2 regions of the Komagataeibacter sp. FNDCR2 genome follow, and region 1 is predicted to be linked to the other one. Evidence: riboswitches for the same ligand, from Rfam matches in the RefSeq annotation. Region 1 holds a riboswitch; the other holds the start of a gene.

Evidence for each region. A riboswitch is a leader RNA that binds a small molecule or an ion and turns the genes downstream of it on or off. The one in region 1 is predicted to bind thiamine pyrophosphate.
Region 2: another riboswitch for thiamine pyrophosphate. It lies ahead of LDL28_RS09215 (ABC transporter substrate-binding protein); the one in region 1 lies ahead of thiC (phosphomethylpyrimidine synthase ThiC).

Annotation. Positions count from the first base shown of each region.
Region 1 is NZ_JAIWOU010000001.1:2,144,852-2,150,513, forward strand. Features, by position in the region: gene LDL28_RS10195 (nitroreductase family protein) at 1-523, shown strand, start outside; gene LDL28_RS10200 (branched-chain amino acid aminotransferase) at 665-1,756, shown strand; gene thiC (phosphomethylpyrimidine synthase ThiC) at 1,830-3,671, opposite strand; TPP riboswitch at 3,769-3,916, opposite strand; gene ade (adenine deaminase) at 4,064-5,662, shown strand, end outside.
Region 2 is NZ_JAIWOU010000001.1:1,943,378-1,949,039, reverse strand. Features, by position in the region: gene LDL28_RS09235 (glycosyltransferase family 39 protein) at 1-249, shown strand, start outside; gene LDL28_RS09230 (porin) at 414-2,174, opposite strand; gene LDL28_RS09225 (hypothetical protein) at 2,626-2,880, opposite strand; gene LDL28_RS09220 (DUF2721 domain-containing protein) at 2,972-3,493, shown strand; gene LDL28_RS09215 (ABC transporter substrate-binding protein) at 3,496-4,464, opposite strand; TPP riboswitch at 4,513-4,609, opposite strand; gene LDL28_RS09210 (cytochrome b N-terminal domain-containing protein) at 4,677-5,662, opposite strand, start outside.

The sequences.
Region 1 (5,662 bases):
CGACCTGTCGCGGCTGGAGCATGTGGGGCAGGCGCGGGGCCGGGAACTGCCGGGGCTGGACTGCCTGGATACGTTCGTGGCCAGCGTGATGGATACGGCGCTGGCGGCGCAGAACGCGGCGGCCACGTTTGAATCCTACGGGCTGGGCACCGTGTACGTGGGCGCCGTGCGCAACCAGCCGGAGGCCTTCGCCGCCGAACTGGGCCTGCCGCCGCGCACGGTGGCCATATCGGGCATGAGCGTCGGCTACCCGGACCGCAAGCACCCCACCGCCATCAGGCCGCGCCTGCCGCAGCCCGCCGTCCTGCATGCCGAACGTTATGACGCCGCCGCCGCGAACGACCCCGCCACCATCGCCGCCTATGACGGGCGGCTGCACGCCGCCCGTGTCAGCCAGGGCCTGCCCGCGCGTGACTGGAGCGAGAGCGTGCTGGCCCGGATGGGGGATGTCGCGGCGCTTCATGGCCGTGAGCACCTGCCCCGCACCCTGCGAAGCCTCGGTTTTGTGCTGGGTCAGGAATGAAAGCAGGGGTCCTGTGCTGCTGGCGGGGTTGACCGGCGGAATGTTCTGGTGAACTTCTGCTAGCGCTGCCCGCGCGTGATGGCGGGCAGGAGCGCGCTCTGTGTATCGCGCCAGCGCCACGATGAAAGAGAAATAACGGCTATGGACAGCGCCACGACCCTTCCCTTCACGCTCTCCCCCAGCACTTCGCCGGTCCCGCCGCAGCGCCGGGCGGAGATTCTGGCCAATCCCGGTTTTGGGCGTGTCTTTACCGATAACATGGTCGTTATCCGTTATGAGGAAGGCAAGGGGTGGCATGACGCCCGCGTGCAGCCCTATGCGCCGCTGTCACTGGATCCGGCGGCGGCGGTGCTGCATTACGCGCAGGAAATTTTCGAGGGGATGAAAGCCTACCGCACGGCGGAGGGACACATCACCCTGTTCCGCCCCTACGCCAATGCGGCGCGCTTTCGCAAATCGGCCGAACGGCTGGCCATGGCGCAGGTGCCCGAGGATCTTTTTGTCGAGGCGGTGCGCCAGCTTGTGCGTATCGACGCCGCATGGGTGCCCGGCAACCCCGATGAGAGCCTGTACATCCGTCCCTACATGATCGCGAATGAGACGTTCCTGGGTGTAAAGCCCGCCTCGCAGTACCTGTTCATGGTCATTGCCTCGCCCGTGGGGGCCTATTTCGGGGAAGAGGCGGTCAGCGTGTGGGTGTCCGACTTCTGCCGCGCCGCCCCCGGCGGCACGGGTGAGGCCAAATGCGGCGGCAATTACGCCGCCAGCCTTCTGGCCCAGCAGGAAGCCAAGGGGCATGGCTGCGCGCAGGTGCTGTTCCTTGATGCGGTCGAGCGCCGCTGGATCGAGGAAATGGGCGGCATGAACGTGTTCTTCGTGTTCGATGACGGCTCCATCGCCACCCCGCCGCTGACCGGCACGATCCTGCGCGGCATCACGCGTGATTCGCTGCTGACGCTGGCGCGCGGCATGGGCCTGGACGTGCGTGAGGAACGCTACGCCATCGACCAGCTTTACGCCGATGCCGCGTCGGGCCGCCTGAAGGAAGTGTTCGCCTGCGGCACGGCGGCGGTGGTCTCGCCCATCGGGCGTTTCCGGGGGCGTAAGGGGGAAGCCGTGATTGGCGCTGGCGCGGGCATCGGCCCCGTTACCGAAAAGCTGCGTAACGCCCTGATCGGCATCCAGCGCGGCACGGCCCCCGACCCGCATGGCTGGGTGGAAAAGGTTCTCTGAGCTGTAAATTGCACGAAATGCCGCCCCCCGCATGCGGTGCGACAGATATTCGCCGCATGCGGGGCGCCGGGTGTCATTCCGCCGGTGTCACGGCGTCTTCCACCGGCACATAGAGGCGGTTGCCGCTATTGCGGAATTCCTCCTTTTTCTGTTCCAGACCGGCCTCGCGCTCGGCATTGGCCCGCAGGTCGTGGCTTATGCGCATGGAGCAGAATTTCGGCCCGCACATGGAACAGAAATGCGCGTTCTTATGGGCTTCGCGCGGCAGGGTCTCATCATGGTAGGTACACGCGGTATCCGGGTCGAGTGACAGCTTGAACTGGTCGTTCCAGCGGAAATCGAACCGCGCGCGGCTGATCGCGTCGTCGCGGATGCGCGCGGCCGGGTGCCCCTTGGCCAGGTCGGCGGCGTGGGCGGCGATGCGGTAGGTGACGACACCCACCTTCACGTCATTGCGGTCCGGCAGGCCCAGATGTTCCTTGGGCGTGACGTAACACAGCATGGCCGTGCCGAACCAGCCGATCATGGCCGCGCCTATGCCCGATGTGATGTGGTCGTAACCCGGCGCGATGTCGGTCGTGAGCGGGCCAAGCGTGTAGAAGGGCGCTTCGCCACATTCGCGCAACTGCTTTTCCACATTGACCTTGATCTTGTGCATGGGCACATGGCCCGGCCCCTCGATCATGACCTGGCAGCCCTTGGCCCATGCGATCTTGGTCAGTTCACCCAGCGTTTCCAGCTCCGCGAACTGGGCGGCGTCATTCGCATCGGCAATGGAGCCGGGGCGCAGCCCGTCCCCCAGCGAGAAGGCGACATCATAACGGCGCATGATGTCGCATATCTCCTCGAAATGCTCGTACAGGAAGCTCTCGCGGTGATGGTGCAGGCACCACCCGGCCATGATCGACCCGCCGCGCGAGACGATGCCGGTGACGCGCCTGGCGGTCAGCGGCACATGGCGCAGGCGCACACCGGCATGGATGGTGAAATAGTCCACCCCCTGTTCGGCCTGTTCGATCAGCGTGTCGCGGAAGATTTCCCATGTCAGGTCTTCGGGCACGCCGCCCACCTTTTCCAGCGCCTGGTACAGCGGCACCGTGCCGATGGGCACCGGGGCGTTGCGCATGATCCAGTCGCGGATATTGTGGATGTTGCGCCCGGTGGACAGGTCCATCACCGTATCCGCGCCCCAGCGGATGGACCAGACCATTTTCTCCACTTCCTCCGCCACCGATGAGGTGACGGCCGAATTGCCGATATTGGCGTTCACCTTCACCAGGAAATTGCGCCCGATCACCATGGGCTCAAGTTCGGGGTGGTTGATGTTGGCGGGCAGGATGGCGCGGCCCGCCGCGATTTCGGAACGCACGAATTCGGGGGTGACGAAGGCGGGAATGTCGGCGCCGAAATCCTCGCCATCGGCGCGGCGTTCCTCCGCGCCCTCGACCATGGTGGCGCGGCCAAGGTTCTCGCGGTGGGCGGCGTAGATCATTTCCTCGGTAATGATTCCCGCGCGGGCGAATTCATACTGCGTGACCATCTGGCCCGGCCGGCCTTCATGCACCGTGTGCGGCGCGGGGCAGGCGGGGACGAGATGTTCCCCCTGCGCGAAGCCGTTATCTTCGGGGCGGACGGCGCGCGGGGTGATGGCGGGCAGGTCGCGCGCGGCGATCCATGGCGCGCGCACGGGTTCGAGGCCCCGGCGCACGTCGATAGTCACGCGCGTATCGGTATAGGGGCCGGAGGTGTCGTACACGCGCACCGGGGGTTCGTTGGCGCTGGGTTCCAGCGCGATTTCACGAAATGGCACGCGGATATGGGCGTGGCCTTCGGGTGATGACCAGATCTTGACGGACCCCAGGATGGGGCCGGTCGTGACATGGTCGGGAGAGGAAGGCGCAGCGACGGAGGTCATGGCAGTGCTCCTTGTTTTCTCTCCGACAGGGGGTGGGAGAAAACCGGGCCGCGCGGCCTTGCGCGCTTGACCTGCCCCGCAGGGGGAACAGTTACATGCCGATTGTCCGCACCAGTCCCTCCGCCGGTATGAGCCGGATCAGGTTCCCCGGAGCGCACCATGCGCCCGGAAGGGTCTCCACATGCGTAAACCAGGTTACGCCAGCGGTATCTCAGCCCTTTTTCAGGACTCCCCTTGGTCGTTTCAGAATCATGAATCCCGCTGTTTTTGTCAATGATGTTACGAATGTATGGGCATCGGGGCGTGAAAAAGAATTCGTGTGCTGATTTGCCAGTGGCCGCGTTGTGATAGACTACGGGCCGACAACATCTTTTTCGGGGAAGCACGACAGTATGACAGGCAGCGCGATTTCAGACCGGATTGCACAGGGCAGCGGGCGCACGCCGGCGGATACGGTCATCCGTAACGTTCGCCTGTTCGATCTTGTGACCGGGACGCTCCTGCCAACGGACATCGCCCTATGCGGGGACACCATCGTCGGCACGCTGGACAGTTATGAAGGCGTGAACGTGATCGAGGGGCATGGCCGCATCGCCGTGCCGGGATTTATCGACACGCACCTGCATGTCGAATCCTCGCTCATCACACCATTCGAATTCGATCGCTGCGTGCTGCCCCATGGCGTGACCACCGCCATCTGCGACCCGCACGAAATGGCGAACGTGCTGGGGCGCCCCGCCCTTGATTACTTTACCGAGGCGGCACTGCGCACGGTCATGGACCTGCGCGTCAACCTGGCAAGCTGCGTGCCGTCCACCGCGCTGGAAACATCGGGCGCCACGCTGGGGGCGGCGGACCTGCTGGCCTATCGGGACCACCCCAAGGTCATTGGCCTGGCCGAGTTCATGAACATTCCCGGCGTGCTGAACTGTGATCCGGTCTGCATGGAAAAGCTGGAAGCCTTCGCCGGGGGGCATATCGACGGACATGCCCCGCTGCTGCGCGGGCGCAGGCTCAATGGCTACCTGTCCGCCGGGATCACGACCGACCATGAGGCGACGGCGGCGGATGAGGCGCTGGAAAAAGTGCGCAAGGGCATGATGGTCCTGATCCGCGAAGGGTCGGTGTGCAAGGACCTGCGCGCGCTGGCGCCGCTGCTCACTCCGGTCACGTCCCCGTTCTTCGCGTTCTGCACCGATGATCGCAACCCGCTGGAAATCGCGCATGAAGGGCATCTGGATTACCTGATCCGCCTTGCCATTTCACTGGGGGTGGAGCCGCTGGCCGCCTATCGCAGCGCGACACTCAGCGCCGCGAACGCCTTTGGCCTGCGTGACCGTGGGCTGATCGCGCCGGGGCGGCGGGCGGATATCGTCCTGCTTGATGACCTGCGCGAATGCCGGGTGTCGGATGTGATCAGCGCCGGGCGGCTGGTGAATGACGCGCTGTTCGCCGCGCGCGAGACCATTCCCGCCGTCGGCATCGACAGCATAAGCCTGCCCGCGCCGGTGACGCCCCAGGACATGGCCATGGCGGGCAGCGGCACACAGCGCCCGGTGATCGGCCTTGTGCCGGGCCAGATCATCACCCCGTTCCTGCATGCCGACCTGCCGGTGCGCGACGGCATGGTGCAGCCGGATCCGGCGCAGGATATCGCGCGCATCTGCGTGGTGGCGCGCCATGGGCATAACGACAATATCGGCCGTGGCTTCGTGAAGGGATTTGGCCTGTCCGGGGGGGCGCTCGCGTCCTCCGTCGGGCATGACAGCCATAACATATGTGTGGTCGGCATGAATGACGTGGACATGGCCACCGCCGTCAACCACCTGGAAAAGACCGGCGGCGGTTTTGTGGTGGTGCGTGACGGCAGGGTCGTGGCCGACATGCCGCTGCCGGTGGCGGGCCTTATGAGCGACGCTCCGTTCGAGACCGTGCGTAACCAGCTTGAAGTGCTGCGCGCCGCCGCGCGGACCTTGGGCTGCACATTGGAT
Region 2 (5,662 bases), 200 kb from region 1:
CTTGTCTTTCTGTTAGGGGAGACGACACGGCTGCTGGATGCGCGCGCCGCCGCGGATTTCCTGCAACAGAACCCCAGATGCGGCATGGCGCTGGTGGGCACGCGCGATCTGGCGGCCTTTCGTGCGCGTACCCAGCAGACTGGTCTTGAAATCCGTGAACTGGGGCAGCAGACGGGGCTGAATTATTCCACGGGCAAATACCTGACAATCGGGCTGTATGCCGTCGGGACGCCGTTTGAAAATAACTGACTGGTAAACAGTAAAAGTTTTTGGGTGCCGTCTTTTTTCAAAAAGGCGGCGTTTCCTGAAGCTTTTTGAAAAAAGCTTCACCAAAAACTTTTTCATGATTTTTAGACAGGAAACCGGGACCAGTCCGTGTCGGATATGCCCCGGATTTCCTGCAGGCTTCGCGATCAGAACAGCAGGATCATACCGCCGGAGGCACTGTTGTCGCTCTCCTTGTACGGGCCATGTGCGGCGGAACTGGTATGGGCGTATTCCGCCACCAGATTCAGCCAGTCCGTCATCTTGTAATAGGCCGCACCCACTTCCGATTCATTGCGGCGTACGAGATCGGGATCATTCTCGCCAGCGGCCTGATAGAGGTTACTGACACCATAACTGCCGACCAGCTTGAAGCGCTTGGTGAAGTTATACATCATCTGGACATAATAGCCTTCGGATGCACGCTTGCGGCCATTGCTGGCCACGCCATCAAAGAACAGGCCGGTCGTGCCCAGGCCGCTGCCACGGTAGTAATAGCCCACGAACTGCGCCGGGCCATAGGTCAGCTTCGTGCCGATTTCGCCCGCTTCCGCCGTGACGCCGTGTTTTTCACCCGGAATGACGGAAACATCCGCAGTACCGCTCGTGGTCATATTGTAAATGCCGCCGTTGGCTTCGCGCAGTTGGGTTGTGACCGATGTTGTCTTGCTGACCATCAGATCCTGCTGGTGCTGCGTCAGGAAACTGGCCCAGATGCGCGCGCTCAGCCCGCCGATCTTGAAGTCATACGTGACCTTGCCCTGGATCATGGGTGAGCTGTGCTGGGTGGAACTGGCGGAATAGGCGGTGCCATTGGCGTCATCGCCGGAGAAATCGAACTCATCGAGCGGCTGCAGGATGCCGATCGTGCCCTGGAACCCCTTGATGGTGGGCGACTGATAGGAAATCTGCGGTATCCAGTCGGCATACACGTAACCGACGCCGATACGGCCAAGCGAGGTATTGCCCGGTGCTGCGTTGCTGCCGGTGGAGCCGACACTCAGCAGGGTCGCGTCATCCAGAATGGCGTCGCCACCGAAGATGCCAAGGTCACGACCGATCTTGAACGTGCCCCATTTCTTGTTGCCCGCCGTGACGTAAACCTGACGAAAATCGATGCCGGCCGTTCCCAGCCCCACCGGGCTGCCGCCGGTATTGGCGTTGAAAGCGCCGTTCTTGGCGTTGTCGATGCCGGGATACATGCCCATCACGGCGGCAAGGTCGATGCCGTTCTGCGTGGTCTTGAGCTTGAGGATCAGGCCGGCGGGAAGCAGGCCGTTACGCAGCGCCGAGGAATCGAACCCGCTGCTGCCCGTTGAAACGCCGCCCGCCACGTAATGGCCGCCTGCTGGGCTGTTGAATGTGTAGAACCCGTTGATGAACCCCGACAGGTTGATGTCGATCGGCCCCGCCTTGAAGGTCAGGCCGCCACCGGGCACGTATTTGTTAACCCGCACGAAGTCGGAACTGTTCATGGCGTGCTGGGTCGCAAGCCATGTGGATTCGGCGGAGGCGGCGCTGGCCTGCGCATCGGCAGCGGCCTGCTGGGCCTGGGCCAGCACGTCGTTGGGGTCCATCCCGCCACCACCGATGTCGATATTGCCCGGTGGCTGGATCGGCTGGCCCATGGCGCTGCGCATTGCGGCATGCGTGGAGACCGGCGTGAGCGTATGGTGCTGCACGGGTACGTATTGCTGCGCCCGGGCGGCCGATGCGGCCGCGCGCACATGCTGCATGTGATGGGTCAGGAGTCCGTTGTACTCACCCTGCGTCAGGCTGCCCTTGGCCTTCAGGATATCGAGGAGTTCACTATAATCATCGGCCCATGCCTCATCGGGGCAGGTAAGGGATGCCCCCCCGCTTGCCATGACAACGACCGCGCCAATACGCGCCAATTTTCCAGCCGACATAGTATTAAACTCCCTGTCAGCATTCCTGTTGTATAAAACCGCGTGGGTCAATGGGGCCATGCCGCTCCGTCCGGCATGTCGCGACAGGGGAACCGGGATGCCCCTGTTCAGGGGGCATGCCCTGCGGGAACGATGGGAAAACAGGGGGGCGGGCAGGATCGAAATAAAAAATTCCTTTGTTTTATTGCAATGTTCCAAAGCGATGCCGGACAGGGCTGGGCGCGTTTCCTGACTGATCCCGTACGATATCATGGTATGGCGGCGGTTTTCGGGGGCCGGACTGGTCCAGTTTGAGAACCTTTCCGGCTATGCATCAAACAATCGTGTGCGCATGAATTTCTGAATTTATTCAATAAAAAATAACTGGAAGCGGGTTTCTGGTTTCAGGAATACAGGACTCACCCTCACAAATCCGTGTTTATAGTTTATTAACTTAATTCTTGACTGTAACCTAAGCGCCAGTCCCGCTGGCCAGAAGGGCGCGGGCCTGCCGCCATGCGGCTTCCAGCGCATCTACCATGGTGTCCTGTGGCGGGGTCCAGTCCAGTGCGTCATGCCCCGGCGGGGTCAGGCGCGCGCGCCAGCAGGCCGCGCCCGTGGGGCCGGGCTGGCGGTCGATGGCAAGCGGCCAGTCAGCCGGAATGCGTGACAGAACGCGCGCCAGGCGTTTTTCGGGCGTAAGGGGTGTGGCGTAATTATGTGACATGAAATTCTCCCGGTCCGTCTGTCGCGACTCTGCCCCTTGACGGGGGCGGGGATAAGCCCAAAAAACGCAGATCCCGCCCCCATCCAAGGATATGCCTGACGTGTCTGCCTTTCCCGGTCTTATTCCCGATGAATCCGTTGATGGGGTCGCCCATCTGATCCAGACCGCCCTGACGCCGGTGTTCATGCTGTCGGGTATCGGTACGCTGCTCAACATGTTCAACACCCGGCTGGCCCGTGTCAGCGACCGGATCGAGACGGTGCGCGACAAGCTCGATGGCATGGACGACAAGAGCGGCAAGGACGCCAGCATGCTCATGAAGCGGCTGGGGCTCCTGCACTACCGCACGCTGCTGCTGGATGCGGCGATCCTGTTCGGGGGGGTGGGGGGCGCATCCGCCTGCGGTTCGGCCTTTGCGCTGTTTCTGGGCAGCGTGCGCGATTCATCCATCGCGTGGTGGCTGGTGCTCATGTTCGGCAACGCGCTGGTGTGTACCGTCATCGCGCTGGGCATGTTCCTGGGGGACAGTATCGTGGCCTGGCACGGCCTGCGGATCACCACCTTCCTGCCGCACAGGCGCGACCTGCTGACCAGCATTACCCCGCAGGACTGAACTCAGGGCGATGCAGGCGGGCTGAACGGGTCAAGCGCGTACCGCTCAAGCGGGATGTCGTGGGTCATCATGCCATGGGCGTGCAGGAAGGCGGCGAAAGCCCGGTAGCGGGGTACGTTCAGCAGGGCGGGCTGCTTGCACAGGCGCGATAGCGTGGCCTGCCATGCCGCCCGGTTCAGGGGCGTATCGAGTTCCGGGTGGTCGCCGACCGCCTGCGCCAGGATGGTGTCGGGGTGGTTGATGAGCGTATTGGCGCCCTCCGCCAGCGCATCCATGAACGCCCGTATCCATGCCTCATGCGCATGGTCCCGCCCGGCCAGGAAAATCAGTTCATCGGACATGGGCACGCCGTGTTCCTCGGGGAAGAAGGCGGTGACCTTGATCCCCTTCTGTTGCAGGTCGATCAGTTCATAGGTGCGCACCGCCCCGATCACCCCGTCCACCGCATGGCTTATGATGGCCTGCTCCAGCTGGAAATTGACGTTGACCTGCCGCACATCCGCAAGGCCCAGACCCACGGAATGGAGCATGGCGTCAAGGGCGGCGTCATCCACGCCGGGAATGGAAATGCCGATGGTCCTGCCCTTGAGTTCCGACAGGTCATGGATCGTGCCGCTGGTGATCAGCACATTGAGCGGCGTATCGATCAGCGTGCCGACACGCACAAGCGGTATGTCCTGATCCGCCAGCATGCCCAGCTGCGTCTGGTAGGACACCGCAAGGTCCGCCTGCCCCGCCGCGACCAGGCGCGCGGGCGATCCGGGGTCGGCGGGCGCGATCAGCTTCACGTCCAGCCCGTGGCGGGCAAAGGCACCGCTGTACTGCGCGGCCAGCAGGCTGGCATGGTCGGCGTTGAGAAACCAGTCCAGCACGACCGTAACCGGCCGACCGGCCGCGCGGGCGGGCTGTATCAGCACGGCCATGCAGGCCATGATGGTGGCCAGGCCAAGTGTGCGGGCTATGACGCGCATGTGGAATCCCTTTCCCATTTTTTCACGGCACACGGCAGGCAGGGAACGGACGCCACAGGTCAGCCTCCCTTCGCTGGCATGACCCAGATCAGGTTCAACGGGTATGATCTCAGCCCGCCATTGGCGGGCACCCCGGTCGGGCGGAGAGTGTGGGATGGGGCGCGCGCCCGTCAAGTCACGGATGCTGGACCCGTGGCGTCAGGCACGAAGGCTCAGCCCCCGGCCCCGCGCATTTCCCGCCGTGCGCAAAGCGGGAGCAGCACAAGGAAATAGCTGAAATAATAAAGCGTCGCGAGCCGCCCCACGGTCATCCAGCCGCCTGCGGCATGGTGGCGGCCCACCAGCCCCATCAGCACGAACGCCACCACCAGCCCCAGCAGGCCCGCCCGGCACAACGGGCGGAAGCGGGCCGAACGGATGGGGGAGCGGTCGAGCCATGGCACCGCGAACAGGATCAGCACCGCGCCGCCCGATGCGACAAGCCCGCCGAACTTGGACGGCACGGATTGCAGCATTCCGTAGAATGGCAGGAAATACCATTCCGGCTCGATATCGGCGGGCGTGTGCATAGGGTTGGCGGGGCGGTAGTTCTCCGGCTCGGACAGGAGACCGGGCCACAGGAAGGCAAGGGCCACGAACACCAGCGCGAACAGCACAAGCCCCGTCAGGTCCTTGGTCGTGTAATAGGGATGGAAGGGAACGTTCTCCCGCGCGGGAAGGGGCCTGCCGGTGGGGTTGTTGGGACCGGGCACATGCAGCGCGGCCACATGCAGCACCACAATGGCCACGATGGCGAACGCCAGCAGGAAATGCAGCACGAAAAAGCGGTGGATGAAAATATCCCCCAACTGGTCGCTGCCTTCCATGACATGTTCAAGCGTCGGGCCAATGACCGGCACGGCCCCCACCGCCTTGCCCGCGACATCCGCCCCCCAGTAGGACATCTGCCCCCATGGCAGCACATAGCCCGCGAACGCGGTGACCATGACCATGAGCAGAAGCCCCAGCCCCGACAGCCACAGGATCTCGCGTGGCTGCTTGTAGGAGCCATAATACAGCCCCCGGAACAGATGGATGTAGAGTGCCGCCATGAACAGGCTCGCCCCCGTGACATGGATCGCGCGCAGCATCCACCCGCCGGGCACCTGGCGTTCGATCATCTCGACCGACATGAAGGCGCCCGCCGCCGTGGGCGTAT